DNA from 2 places in the Streptomyces sp. AHA2 genome. Region 1 is predicted to be linked to the other one. Evidence: riboswitches for the same ligand, from Rfam matches in the RefSeq annotation. Region 1 holds a riboswitch; the other holds the start of a gene.
What was found. Region 1 has a riboswitch for thiamine pyrophosphate ahead of Q5694_RS33065 (thiamine ABC transporter substrate-binding protein). Riboswitches for the same ligand answer to the same signal wherever they lie in the genome.

Region 1 (5,328 bases):
GCCCAGAGCCCGCCCACGGTCCGCACCACCACGGCGTAGTTGAAGAAGACGTGGGCGAGCAGGATCGCCCACACGGTGGTGTCCAGCCGGACGCCCCACCACTCGTCGAGCAGCCCGCCGCGCCCGGCCAGCGCCAGGAACGCCGTGCCGACGACGACCGTCGGCAGCACGAACGGGACGGTCACCATCGCCCGCAGCACCTGCTTGCCCGGGAAGTCGAAGCGCGCGAAGACGTACGCGCCGGGGAGCGCGATCAGCAGCGTGAGCGCCGTGGAGACGAGCGCCTGCCAGGTGGTGAACCAGAGCACGTGCCGCACGCCCGACTGCCCGAGCACCTCCCCGATCCGCCCGGGGTGCCACGCCCCGCCGTCCCGCAGACCGCGCGCGACGATCGCGGCGACGGGGTAGGCGAAGAAGACCGCGAAGAACGCGACGGGCACGGCCAGCAGACCGAACCGCGCCGCCGCGCCCCGCCTGCGGGCGGCTACTTCAGTACGAGCGAGGTCCACGACTTGACCCACTGGTCACGGTGGTCGGCGATCTTCGCCGGGTCCATGGTCTGCGGGTTCTTCGCCTGCGGCCCGTACTGAGCGAACTCCGGCGGCACCTGGGCGTCCTCGCGCACCGGGTAGACGAACATGTTCAGCGGCATGTCCTCCTGGAACCGCTTGCCCACGAGGAAGTCGAGGAGCGCCTTGCCGCCCTCGGCGTTCCGCGCGTTGCCGAGCAGTCCCGCGTACTCGACCTGCCGGAAGCAGGTTCCCTCGGCCACGCCGGTCGGGGCGGTGTCCGGCCTGGGGTCGGCGAAGACGACCTCGGCGGGCGGGGAGGAGGCGTAGGAGACGACGAGCGGCCGGTCGCCCTTGGCCTTCTTCCCCCCGGCCGAGCCGGAGAACTCCTCGTTGTAGGCCTGCTCCCAGCCGTCGACGACCTTGACGCCGTTGGCCTTGAGCTTCTTCCAGTAACCCTCCCAGCCCCGGTCTCCGTACTCCGCCGCGGTGCCGAGCAGGAAGCCGAGGCCGGGCGAGGACGAGGAGGCGTTCTCGGTGACCAGCAGGTCCTTGTACCGGGGGTCGGTCAGGTCGTCGAGGGTCCGCGGCGGCCGGAGCTTGCGGTCGGCGAAGTACTTCTTGTCGTAGTTGACGCAGACGTCGCCGGTGTCGACGGGCGTGACCCGGTGCTTGTCCCGGTCGACTCGGTACTCGGCCTTGATGCGGTCCGAGCCCTTCGGCTCGTACGGCTGGAACAGGCCGTTGTCGAGGGCGCGGGAGAGCAGGGTGTTGTCGACGCCGAAGAAGACGTCGCCCTGCGGGTTGTCCTTGGTGAGGATCGCCTTGTTGACGGCCTGCCCGGCGTCGCCGTCCTCCAGGACCCTGACCTTGTACCCGGACTGCTTCTCGAAGGCCGCGAGGACGTCCTTGGAGGCGGCCCACGAGTCGTGGCTGACGAGCGTGACGGTCTGGGAGTCGCCCGGCTTCTGACCGCCGTCGGACGACCCGCACGCCGCGAGCGTGCCGGCCAGGCCCAGCCCGACGACCGCGGCCGTCAGGCGCTTTGCGTTGATGCTCACTGGATTCCTCCTGGAGTGACCAGGAGAAGACGCGGCCCCGCCCGGGACTTCCGTGGTCCCGGGCAGGGCGCAACAGCTCGAGTGGTGACCGATCTCCCTACCCAGAATGACCTGGGCCAGGTTCGGAGGGTCTGCGGCCGTGCCGCACTCTCAGCGCTGTGGCGCTCCCCTGTCGGAATATGCAGATGTGGATACGGCGATCAGACTACCGTTCGGTGGCCGCGAGCTGACCACACGCCCCGTCGATCTCCTGACCACGGGTGTCCCGGATCGTCACCGGCACACCATGGGCGGCGATGGCCTCCACGAACGCCTTCTCGTCCTCGGGCCGGGAGGCCGTCCACTTGGAGCCGGGCGTCGGGTTCAGCGGGATCAGGTTGACGTGCACCGGCTTGCCCCTGAGCAGCCGGCCGAGCCGGTCACCGCGCCAGGCCTGGTCGTTGATGTCGCGGATCAGCGCGTACTCGATGGACAGCCGCCGCCCGGACTTCGCGCTGTACTCGAACCCGGCGTCCAGCACCTCGCGCACCTTCCACCGGGTGTTGACCGGTACGAGGGTGTCGCGCAGCTCGTCGTCGGGAGCGTGCAGGGAGATCGCCAGCCGGCACTTGAAGCCCTCGTCGGCGAAGCGGTGGATGGCCGGGACGAGACCGACGGTGGAGACGGTGATGCCGCGCTGCGACAGCCCGAGCCCGTCCGGCTCGGGGTCGGTGAGGCGGCGGACGGCCCCGACGACCCGGTTGTAGTTCGCGAGCGGCTCGCCCATGCCCATGAAGACGATGTTGCTGAGCCGCGCGGGACCGCCGGGGACCTCGCCGTCGCGCAGGGCCCGCATCCCGTCGACGATCTGGTGCACGATCTCGGCGGTGGACAGGTTGCGGTCGAGACCGGCCTGCCCGGTCGCGCAGAACGGGCAGTTCATGCCGCACCCGGCCTGCGAGCTGATGCACATGGTCACCCGGTCCGGGTAGCGCATCAGCACGGACTCGACGAGCGTCCCGTCGAACAGCCGCCACAGGGTTTTGCGGGTGGTGCCCTGGTCGGTGGACAGATGCCGCACGACGGTCATCAGCTCGGGCAGCAGCGCCTCCTGCAGCCGCGCACGGCTGCCGGCGGGGATGTCGGTCCACTGCTCCGGGTCGTGCGCGTACCGCGCGAAGTAGTGCTGCGAGAGCTGCTTGGCACGAAACGGCTTCTCCCCGACCGCGGCGACGGCCTCCTTGCGCTCGGCAGGAGTGAGGTCGGCAAGATGCCGCGGCGGCTTCTTGGCTCCACGGGGGGCGACGAAAGTGAGTTCTCCGGGTGCAGGCATAACCCTTCCAGTGTGGCAGATCAACGGCGGGTGCCCAGGCCGGAGCGGGGTGGGGGTGGTCACCTGTGGGTGGCGTCTGTCGGCGTTGGTCGGCTTCGGACGGCCCAGGGACGGCCCAGGACTCAGTCAGCCGTCGCCGCAGGTGTCCAGGTGGCGGCGCCGCAGCCCGTCACTCCATCTGCGCCGGAGCTAATACGCAAGAGGGCTGGTGATCCACTTCCACCACGGGCAGTACTCACCACTTATCCGATTGACGTAGAAGAGGTACGCACCCCTAGGAAGCGCTTAGGCCCATCAGTTAATCTTCAGCCATGGCTTGGACTGTCGATTCGGCATTTGCCGACTTCCACACAACAATCAATCTCCCTGGCGATCACAGGACTATCGCGAATACACGCAGGGATTGGGTACTGCGGAGACTTGGAACCTCCATGACTGTGCTAGATGCCTTTTCGATGGGCTCCATACCTCGATACACCGCCCTAAAGGGTTACGCAGATCTGGACATTATCGCCGTCCTCCACTACGAACAACATATCAAAGGGCGCCTTCCATCTACCGTACTCGGTAACGTTAAGCGCGCATTGGGGCCTGGCGCGGGCAGCGTTCGCCGCAATGGCCAGGCCGTTACGATGCGCTTCCAGTCATGGCCCGACATCGACGTCGTCCCAGCAGTTCGAGTCACCAACGATTCCGGGGAAGTAACCCACTATGAAATCCCCGACATGAATCGTGAAATCTGGCTCGAAACTAAGCCGCACAAGCACACGCGAGACGTGAACAGCAAGGCGGAAAGCCATGGGTTGAAGTTTCGCCAAGTAATTAAATTCATTAAGGACTGGAATCGCCGTCAAAGCATTAGCCTTCAGAGCTATCATCTCGAAGTCATTGCCCTGAAGACGCCAACCGATTGGAAATCGTACGATTGGTCCGTGCTTCAGTGGTTCAGCCATGCGAAGAGCCAACTGTATAGTTGCTGGCACGAGGGAAACGACGTTAGCGCGTATTTGACCGCCGATCGAGCCTATCTAGTCCAACAACAAATCAATCAGGCCTACACGGCGGCATTGAATGCCTGGTATGCCACGTCTGGCCCCAATCCCAACCAAGCTGCCGCCATCCGCGAATGGAAATCCATCTTTGGGCAGCGGTTCCCGAGTTACGGCAGCTGAGAGAAATGCGGACGGACAATTCGTGACCCTCGAGCCTCAATCTGGCCGCATCATGTCTCGCCAGAATGACGATAAGCCCCTTAGGCTACTCGCAGCTCAGCGGCAGCTATACGACGACGCCAAGCGGATTCACAATTTCCGCACCTCCCTGATTATTGCAGGTGGGATAGTCGGGGCCGCCTTGTCTATAACGCTTCCTTCGGCCAGACAGGCCCTCGGCGTAAGTGTGGCCCTAACGTTGCTTTTTGTGAGCATCCTGGGGAGCGCGAGGGAAAAGCGTAAGACTAAGCAGGCAGCCTCCGTCCAGGAAGAGTTTGACACGTACGTATTTGGTCTTCCATGGAACGCGACCCTGGCCGACCGACCATCAACTGCTGTCATTGCCGAAGCAGCCGAGAGGCATAGGCCCAGGAATCTACGAGATTGGTATAGCGACACGGAGGACCTGCCTTACCCGCTTGACGTCCTTGTCAGCCAGCGAAGCAATCTCGCATGGGGCGTTTCTGATCAGCGCAGATGGAGTGCCGCCCTTGCAGGTTTTGCAATTCTCACCCTCAGTCTCGCTTCGATAGCATGCGCTCTCATAGGTCTCTCATTCACTGACTCGGTGACAGCAATTTTTGCCCCACTGATTCCAGCGATCAAAGAAGTTTTTGAGATGTGGCGGGCAAGCACAGAGTCCGTCAAGATGAAGGAGGCGACTGAGGCTCGTATTGCTCAAATCTGGGAAACTTCCTTGCGGCAAAAGAAGCCTCCGAAGTTGACGACTTGCCGTGAACTGCAAGATCAGATGTGCACGATACGGCAAGTCAACGCAGCAATCCCTTCATGGTTCTATTGGTTCCTGCGCGATAAGAACGAAAAGGTTATGCGCGTCAGTGTTGCGGACTACGTGGCCGAAGCCCGGCAGCAAGGTCTCACGAGCTAGCAGCCGGCTCCACCGAGGTCGGCGGAGCGGCTTTGGGCTGGAGCTGCTTTGGGGCGAGTGATCATGGCCCCGTAAGCTTCCGGCGAGTCGGGCAGTCTGTGGACCTGCCCGTTAAAGCACGACGTTGGGGCCATGATCTTAGAGGCTCGCCCCAAAGTGGCTGCCTAAAGCCGCGGAACCGACCGCCCCAGCCACAGAGGGTGTCTCCCACTTCATGCCCCCAGCCGCCGAGCGCGCCGCCGGGCGCGGCCAGCCGGGGCGAAGACAGGAGGCAGGCCGCGCCGCAGAGGCGGCGCGCGCCCGCGCCGTGCGCGGGCCTTGATGAAGTAGGGAAAGTCTTACCGCA
Region 2 (5,328 bases), on a different contig from region 1:
TCCTGAAGGGTCGTGTCCACGCAGGCGAGTGTACGAGCCGCGACCGACGGGGCCGTCCCCGCGGCTGCCGTCGGGGCGGTACTGCAGCGGACCTGTGACGTGCCCCGCGAGGGCGGACGCACCCCTACCGGAAGGCGGGGCGCTCCGGGTCCAGGGCGGCCATGCCGTCGCCCGGCGACGACGCCCGGGCGAAGTGCCGCCGCGGGATCCGGCCCGCCCGGCGGGCCAGCCGGCCCGCCTCCACGGCGTGCCGCATGGCTTCGGCCATCAGCACCGGCTCCTGCGCCCGCGTCACCGCCGAGGCCAGCATCACGCCCGCGCACCCCAGCTCCATCGCCAGCGCCGCGTCCGAGGCCGTCCCGGCGCCCGCGTCGAGGATCACCGGCACGCGCGCGTGCTCCACGATCAGCTCGAAGTTGTGCGGGTTGCGGATGCCCAGACCCGACCCGATCGGCGAACCGAGCGGCATGATCGCCGCGCAGCCCACGTCCTCCAGCTTCCGCGCGAGCACGGGATCGTCGTTGGTGTACGGCAGCACCGTGAAGCCGTCGTCGACCAGCGTCTCGGCCGCGTCCAGCAGCTCGATCGGGTCCGGCAGCAGGGTGCGCTCGTCGGCGATGACCTCCAGCTTGATCAGGTCCGTGCCGAGGGCCTCGCGCGCGAGGCGGGCGGTGAGGACGGCCTCGCCGGCGGTGAAGCAGCCCGCCGTGTTCGGCAGCACCTTGATGCCCAGCCGGTCGAGGACGGACAGCACCGAGCCGTGCACGGAGGCGTTCACCCGGCGCATCGCCACCGTCGTCAGCTCCGTGCCGGAGGCGACCAGGGAGCGCTCCAGCACGTCGAGGCTGGGCGCCCCGCCGGTCCCCATGATCAGGCGGGAGGTGAAGGACGTGTCCCCGAGGACGAACGGATCGTCGGCCATGGTCAGCCTCCTTGGACGGCGGTGAGGACTTCCACGCGGTCCCCTTCGGACAGGGGCGTGGCGGGCCACTGCGTGCGCGGGACGACGGTTTCGTTGAGGGCGGCGGCCACCCCCGAGGTCGAGGTGGTGAGGGACTTCACCACGGCGTCGAGAGCCGTGCCGGGCCGGACGTGGCGGGGCTCGCCGTTGACGGAGATGTTCATGCGGGCTGCTCCGTGAGTGCGGTGGCGGTGCGGAAGCGCTCGGGGGTGAAGGGACGGGCCTCGGCGGGCAGTTCGCCCGTGGCCAGGGCGTGCGCCAGGACGTCGCCGGTCACCGGCGTGAGCAGCACGCCGTTGCGGTAGTGACCGGTCGCCAGCAGCAGTCCGTCCAGAGCCGTCGGACCGAGCAGCGGGGCGTTGTCCGGGGAGCCGGGGCGCAGTCCGGCCCGGGTCTCGGTGAGCGGCAGTTCGGTGATCCCCGGCACCAGCTCGTGGGCGTCGCGCAGCAGCTCGTACACGCCGCCCGCGGTGACGGTGGTGTCCCAGCCCAGCTCCTCGCTGGTCGCCCCGATCACCAGCTCACCGCTCTCGCGCGGCACCAGGTAGACGTGACTGCCGCGCACGACCGCGCGCACGGTGCGGCTCAGGAACGGCCCGTGCCGCGGCGGCATCGTCAGCCGCACCACCTGGCCCTTGACGGGCCGTACGGGGGGCAGGACCTCGTCCGGGACGCCCGCGAGCCGGCCGCTGAGGCTGCCCCCGGCCAGCACGACCTGTCCCGCGCCCAGCGCGGTCCCGTCGTCGGTGACCACCCCCGCGGCCCGGTCCCGTTCGACGGTGAGCCGCTCGGCCCGGACGCGGTGCAGGACCACCCCCGCCCGCTCGCACGCGGCGACCAGCGCCCCGGCGAGGCGCCGGGGGTCGATCTGGTGGTCGCCGTCGACCCGCAGCCCGCCGCGCACGCCCGGCGCGAGCATCGGCTCCAGCCGGCGGCACTCGCGCCCCGACAGCCACTGCGAGTCCAGCCCGGACCGCTGCTGGAGGGCGTGCAGTTCTCGCAGGTGGGCGCGGTCGTCGGCGTCCAGGGCCACGGCCAGGGTGCCGCAGCGGCGGTAGCCGAGGTCGTGTCCGGTCAGTTCGGTCAGCTCGGCCGTGAAGTCCGGGTAGCGGCCGGCCGAGGCGAGGTTCAGCTGCAGCAGGGTCTGCTCGCCGTAGTGCAGTTCCGTGACGGCGGCCAGCATCCCGGCGGCGACCTGGGCGGCTCCGCCGCCGGGCTCGGGATCCACCAGGGCCGTGGCGAAACCGCGCTGCGCGGCCCGCCAGGCCGTGACCAGGCCGATGATCCCGCCCCCGACGACGAGGACGTCCGACGTGGTGGACGTGCGCGACATGGGCGTCCAGCCCCTCCCTTCGCCGGCATGACCCGGATCAGGTTCGTACGGTCGGAGGCCGCCAGCCTCCCTCTCAGCCCGGTGCGTCCGGGCTCCCGCGAGTGCTCTACGTTGGCCACCCTAGCCCGACCCCGCACGCCGCAGTAAGGGAGCCTCCTTCCATGGCCCGATCCCTCGACGGTCTGGTCCTCGCCCCGGTCGCCGACCAGGCACCCGGCCAGGTCGGGACGTCCACCCGGTTCACCTACCACGAGCGGGAGGGCGCGGTCTGGGCCGACTACGCGGGCGGGGACGTCGTACACGGGCATCTCGTGGGTATCCGGGAAGGTGACAGGCTCGACTTCCGCTACGTCCAGCTCGGGCGGGACGGCACCACCGCCTCGGGGCACTGCGTCTCGACGGTCGTGGAGCTGCCCGACGGGCGGGTGCGGCTGGAGGAGACCTGGCAGTGGGAGTCCCGGCCGGGCAGCGGCACGAGCGTTGTGGAGCAGGTCACGGCGCAGGGGCGCTGACTGACGGAGTGTCAGGTGTCTATGGTGATCAGGTGAGCGAGCAGACGCAGGAAGCAGGCCCGTCCGTGCCGCGGCGCGTGGTCGTGGCGGGCGCGGGCATGGCCGGGGTGCAGACCGCGGTCGCCCTGCGCGAACAGGGCTTCACCGGCACCGTGAGCCTGATCGGCGCCGAACCCCACCAGCCCTACGACCGACCGCCGTTGTCCAAGGCCGTCCTGCTCGGCAAGGCCGAGGGCTCCGCCTTCGACGTGGACTTCGAGGCGCTGGGCATCGAACTGCGCCTCGGCTGCGAGGTGCTGGGCCTGCGCCCGGGCGCCCACGAACTGGACACCGAGGCCGGAGCGGTGCCCTACGACGTCCTGGTCGTCGCGACCGGCGCAGAACCGGTCCGGCTGCCCGGCACGCAGGGAGTGCCCGGCGTGCACCTGCTGCGCACCCTGGACGACGCCGAGCGGCTGCGGCCGGTGCTGGCCGCCCGGCACGAGATCGTGGTCGTCGGCGCGGGCTGGATCGGCGCGGAGTTCGCCACGGCCGCGCGCGAGGCGGGCTGCTCGGTGACCGTCGTGGAGGCCGCCGGCCGTCCCCTCGCCGAAGCCCTGCCCCCCGAGGTCGCCGCGCCGATGACCCGCTGGTACGCCGACGCGGGCGCCTCCTTGCGCACCCACGCGCGCGTGGAGCGGGTGGAGCCCGGCGCGGTGGTCCTGGACGACGGCTCGCGGCTGCCCGCGGAGGCGGTCGTCGTCGGCATCGGCGCCCGCCCCGCCACGGCCTGGCTGTCCGGGTCCGGCGTCGAACTCGGCGCGCACGGCGAGGTGGTCGCCGACGCGCACCTGCGCACCCGCGTGCCGGACGTGTACGCGGTCGGCGACTGCGCCTCCTTCCCCTCGGGCCGGTACGGCGAGCGCCTGCTGGTGCACCACTGGGACAACGCCCTGCAGGGGCCGCGCACGGTCGCCGCGAACATCGTCGGCCGGGCCTCGGGCGAGCCGCCCGCGGTGTACGACCCGGTGCCCTACTTCTGGTCCGAGCAGTTCGGCCGGTTCGTGCAGTACGCCGGGCACCACGCGGCCGCCGACGCGCTGCTGTGGCGGGGCGACCCCTCCGGCCCGGCCTGGACGGTGTGCTGGCTGCGGGGCGAGCGGCTGGTCGCGCTGCTGGCGGTCGGCCGCCCGCGGGACCTGGCGCAGGGCCGCCGCCTGATCGAGTCGGGCACGCCGATGAACCCGGTGCTGCTGGCGGACCCGGCCAGGCCGATGAAGGCGGCCACGGCCTGAGACCGGGGCCGGGGCGGAGCGGGCCGTCGCGCCCGGGTGGACCGGGTCGGCTTCCGACTGTCGGTGGCGGATGGCAGGCTTGTTCCCGTGACCGAGATTGACGCAAAGATCGATGCTCTCGTCCCCGCCTGGCTCACCCTCCCCGACATCGCCGAGCAGCTCGGTGTCGAGGTGACGCGTGTGCGGCAGCTGGTCAAGGAGGGCCAGCTCATCGCCGTACGCCGCGGTGAGAACCGGGCGCTGCACGTTCCCGCCGCCTTCATCGACGGGGACAAGGTCGTCAAGGGCCTCACCGGGACCCTGACGCTCCTGCGGGACGACGGCTTCACGGACGAAGAGATGCTGGAGTGGCTCTTCACCCCCGACCCCAGCCTGCCCGGCACCCCCGCGCAGGCGCTCAGCGAGAACCGCGGCACGGAGGTGAAGCGCCGCGCGCAGGCGCTCGCAGTCTGACCCGGACTCCGCGGGAGGACCGTCCGGCACCGCCCGAGCGGGGCCGGACCCGAACAGCCGCCCGGTGCGGGGCCGTGGCCCACGGGGCCACGGCCCGGGACCGGGCCGTGCTCTTTCACGGGCGGGACGCATCCGGGCCTCGGGCGCGTAAGGTGCCCGGGGCGGTCCCGGACGGGACGCGCCCGCCCGGCCGGAACCGCCCGGCGGGCGGGGCCTTCCGGTGACGGAACCGCACAGCCCCACCCGGCCCTCCCGCCCGCACGCACCCGGAGGTGCACGCGGGTGCCCGCGCCGACCGGCCGGGCGCCGCGCCCCGGCCCACCCACGGCGCACGGGCGAGGCCGCCCGCGCCGACCACCAGGGTCCCGCCGCCCGCACGCTTCGCACCGCACGCGGACGGGGGCCCGCGCCACCGACACCGAGGGGGACTCCCATGACCGGCACCGCGACCTCCGCCGCCACCACCGCCCGGGCCCGGCTCGCCGACGCCCGGCTCTACCTCTGCACCGACGCCCGCAAGCGCCAGGGCGACCTTCCCGCGTTCCTGGACGCCGTGCTGGCCGGCGGCGTCGACATCGTCCAGCTGCGCGACAAGGGCATGGAGGCGGCCGAGGAGCTGGAGCACCTGGAGGTGTTCGCCGAGGCCTGCGCCCGGCACGGCAAGCTGCTCGCGGTCAACGACCGGGCGGACGTCGCCCACGCCGCCGGCGCCGACGTCCTGCACCTGGGCCAGGGCGACCTCCCGGTCCCCGCGGCCCGCGCCATCCTGGGCGACGACGTCCTGATCGGCCGCTC

Region 2: another riboswitch for thiamine pyrophosphate. It lies ahead of thiO (glycine oxidase ThiO); the one in region 1 lies ahead of Q5694_RS33065 (thiamine ABC transporter substrate-binding protein).

The regions. Positions count from the first base shown of each region.
Region 1 covers NZ_JAUQWJ010000030.1:40,470-45,797, reverse strand. The annotation lists gene Q5694_RS33070 (ABC transporter permease) at 1-509, opposite strand, end outside; gene Q5694_RS33065 (thiamine ABC transporter substrate-binding protein) at 485-1,570, opposite strand; TPP riboswitch at 1,647-1,751, opposite strand; gene rlmN (23S rRNA (adenine(2503)-C(2))-methyltransferase RlmN) at 1,776-2,882, opposite strand; gene Q5694_RS33055 (nucleotidyltransferase) at 3,194-4,054, shown strand; gene Q5694_RS33050 (S-4TM family putative pore-forming effector) at 3,954-4,982, shown strand.
Region 2 covers NZ_JAUQWJ010000002.1:579,142-584,469, forward strand. The annotation lists gene pknB (Stk1 family PASTA domain-containing Ser/Thr kinase) at 1-20, opposite strand, end outside; gene Q5694_RS06705 (thiazole synthase) at 125-922, opposite strand; gene thiS (sulfur carrier protein ThiS) at 925-1,125, opposite strand; gene thiO (glycine oxidase ThiO) at 1,122-2,294, opposite strand; TPP riboswitch at 2,292-2,403, opposite strand; gene Q5694_RS06720 (hypothetical protein) at 2,456-2,806, shown strand; gene Q5694_RS06725 (NAD(P)/FAD-dependent oxidoreductase) at 2,839-4,080, shown strand; gene Q5694_RS06730 (Rv2175c family DNA-binding protein) at 4,168-4,533, shown strand; gene thiE (thiamine phosphate synthase) at 4,967-5,328, shown strand, end outside.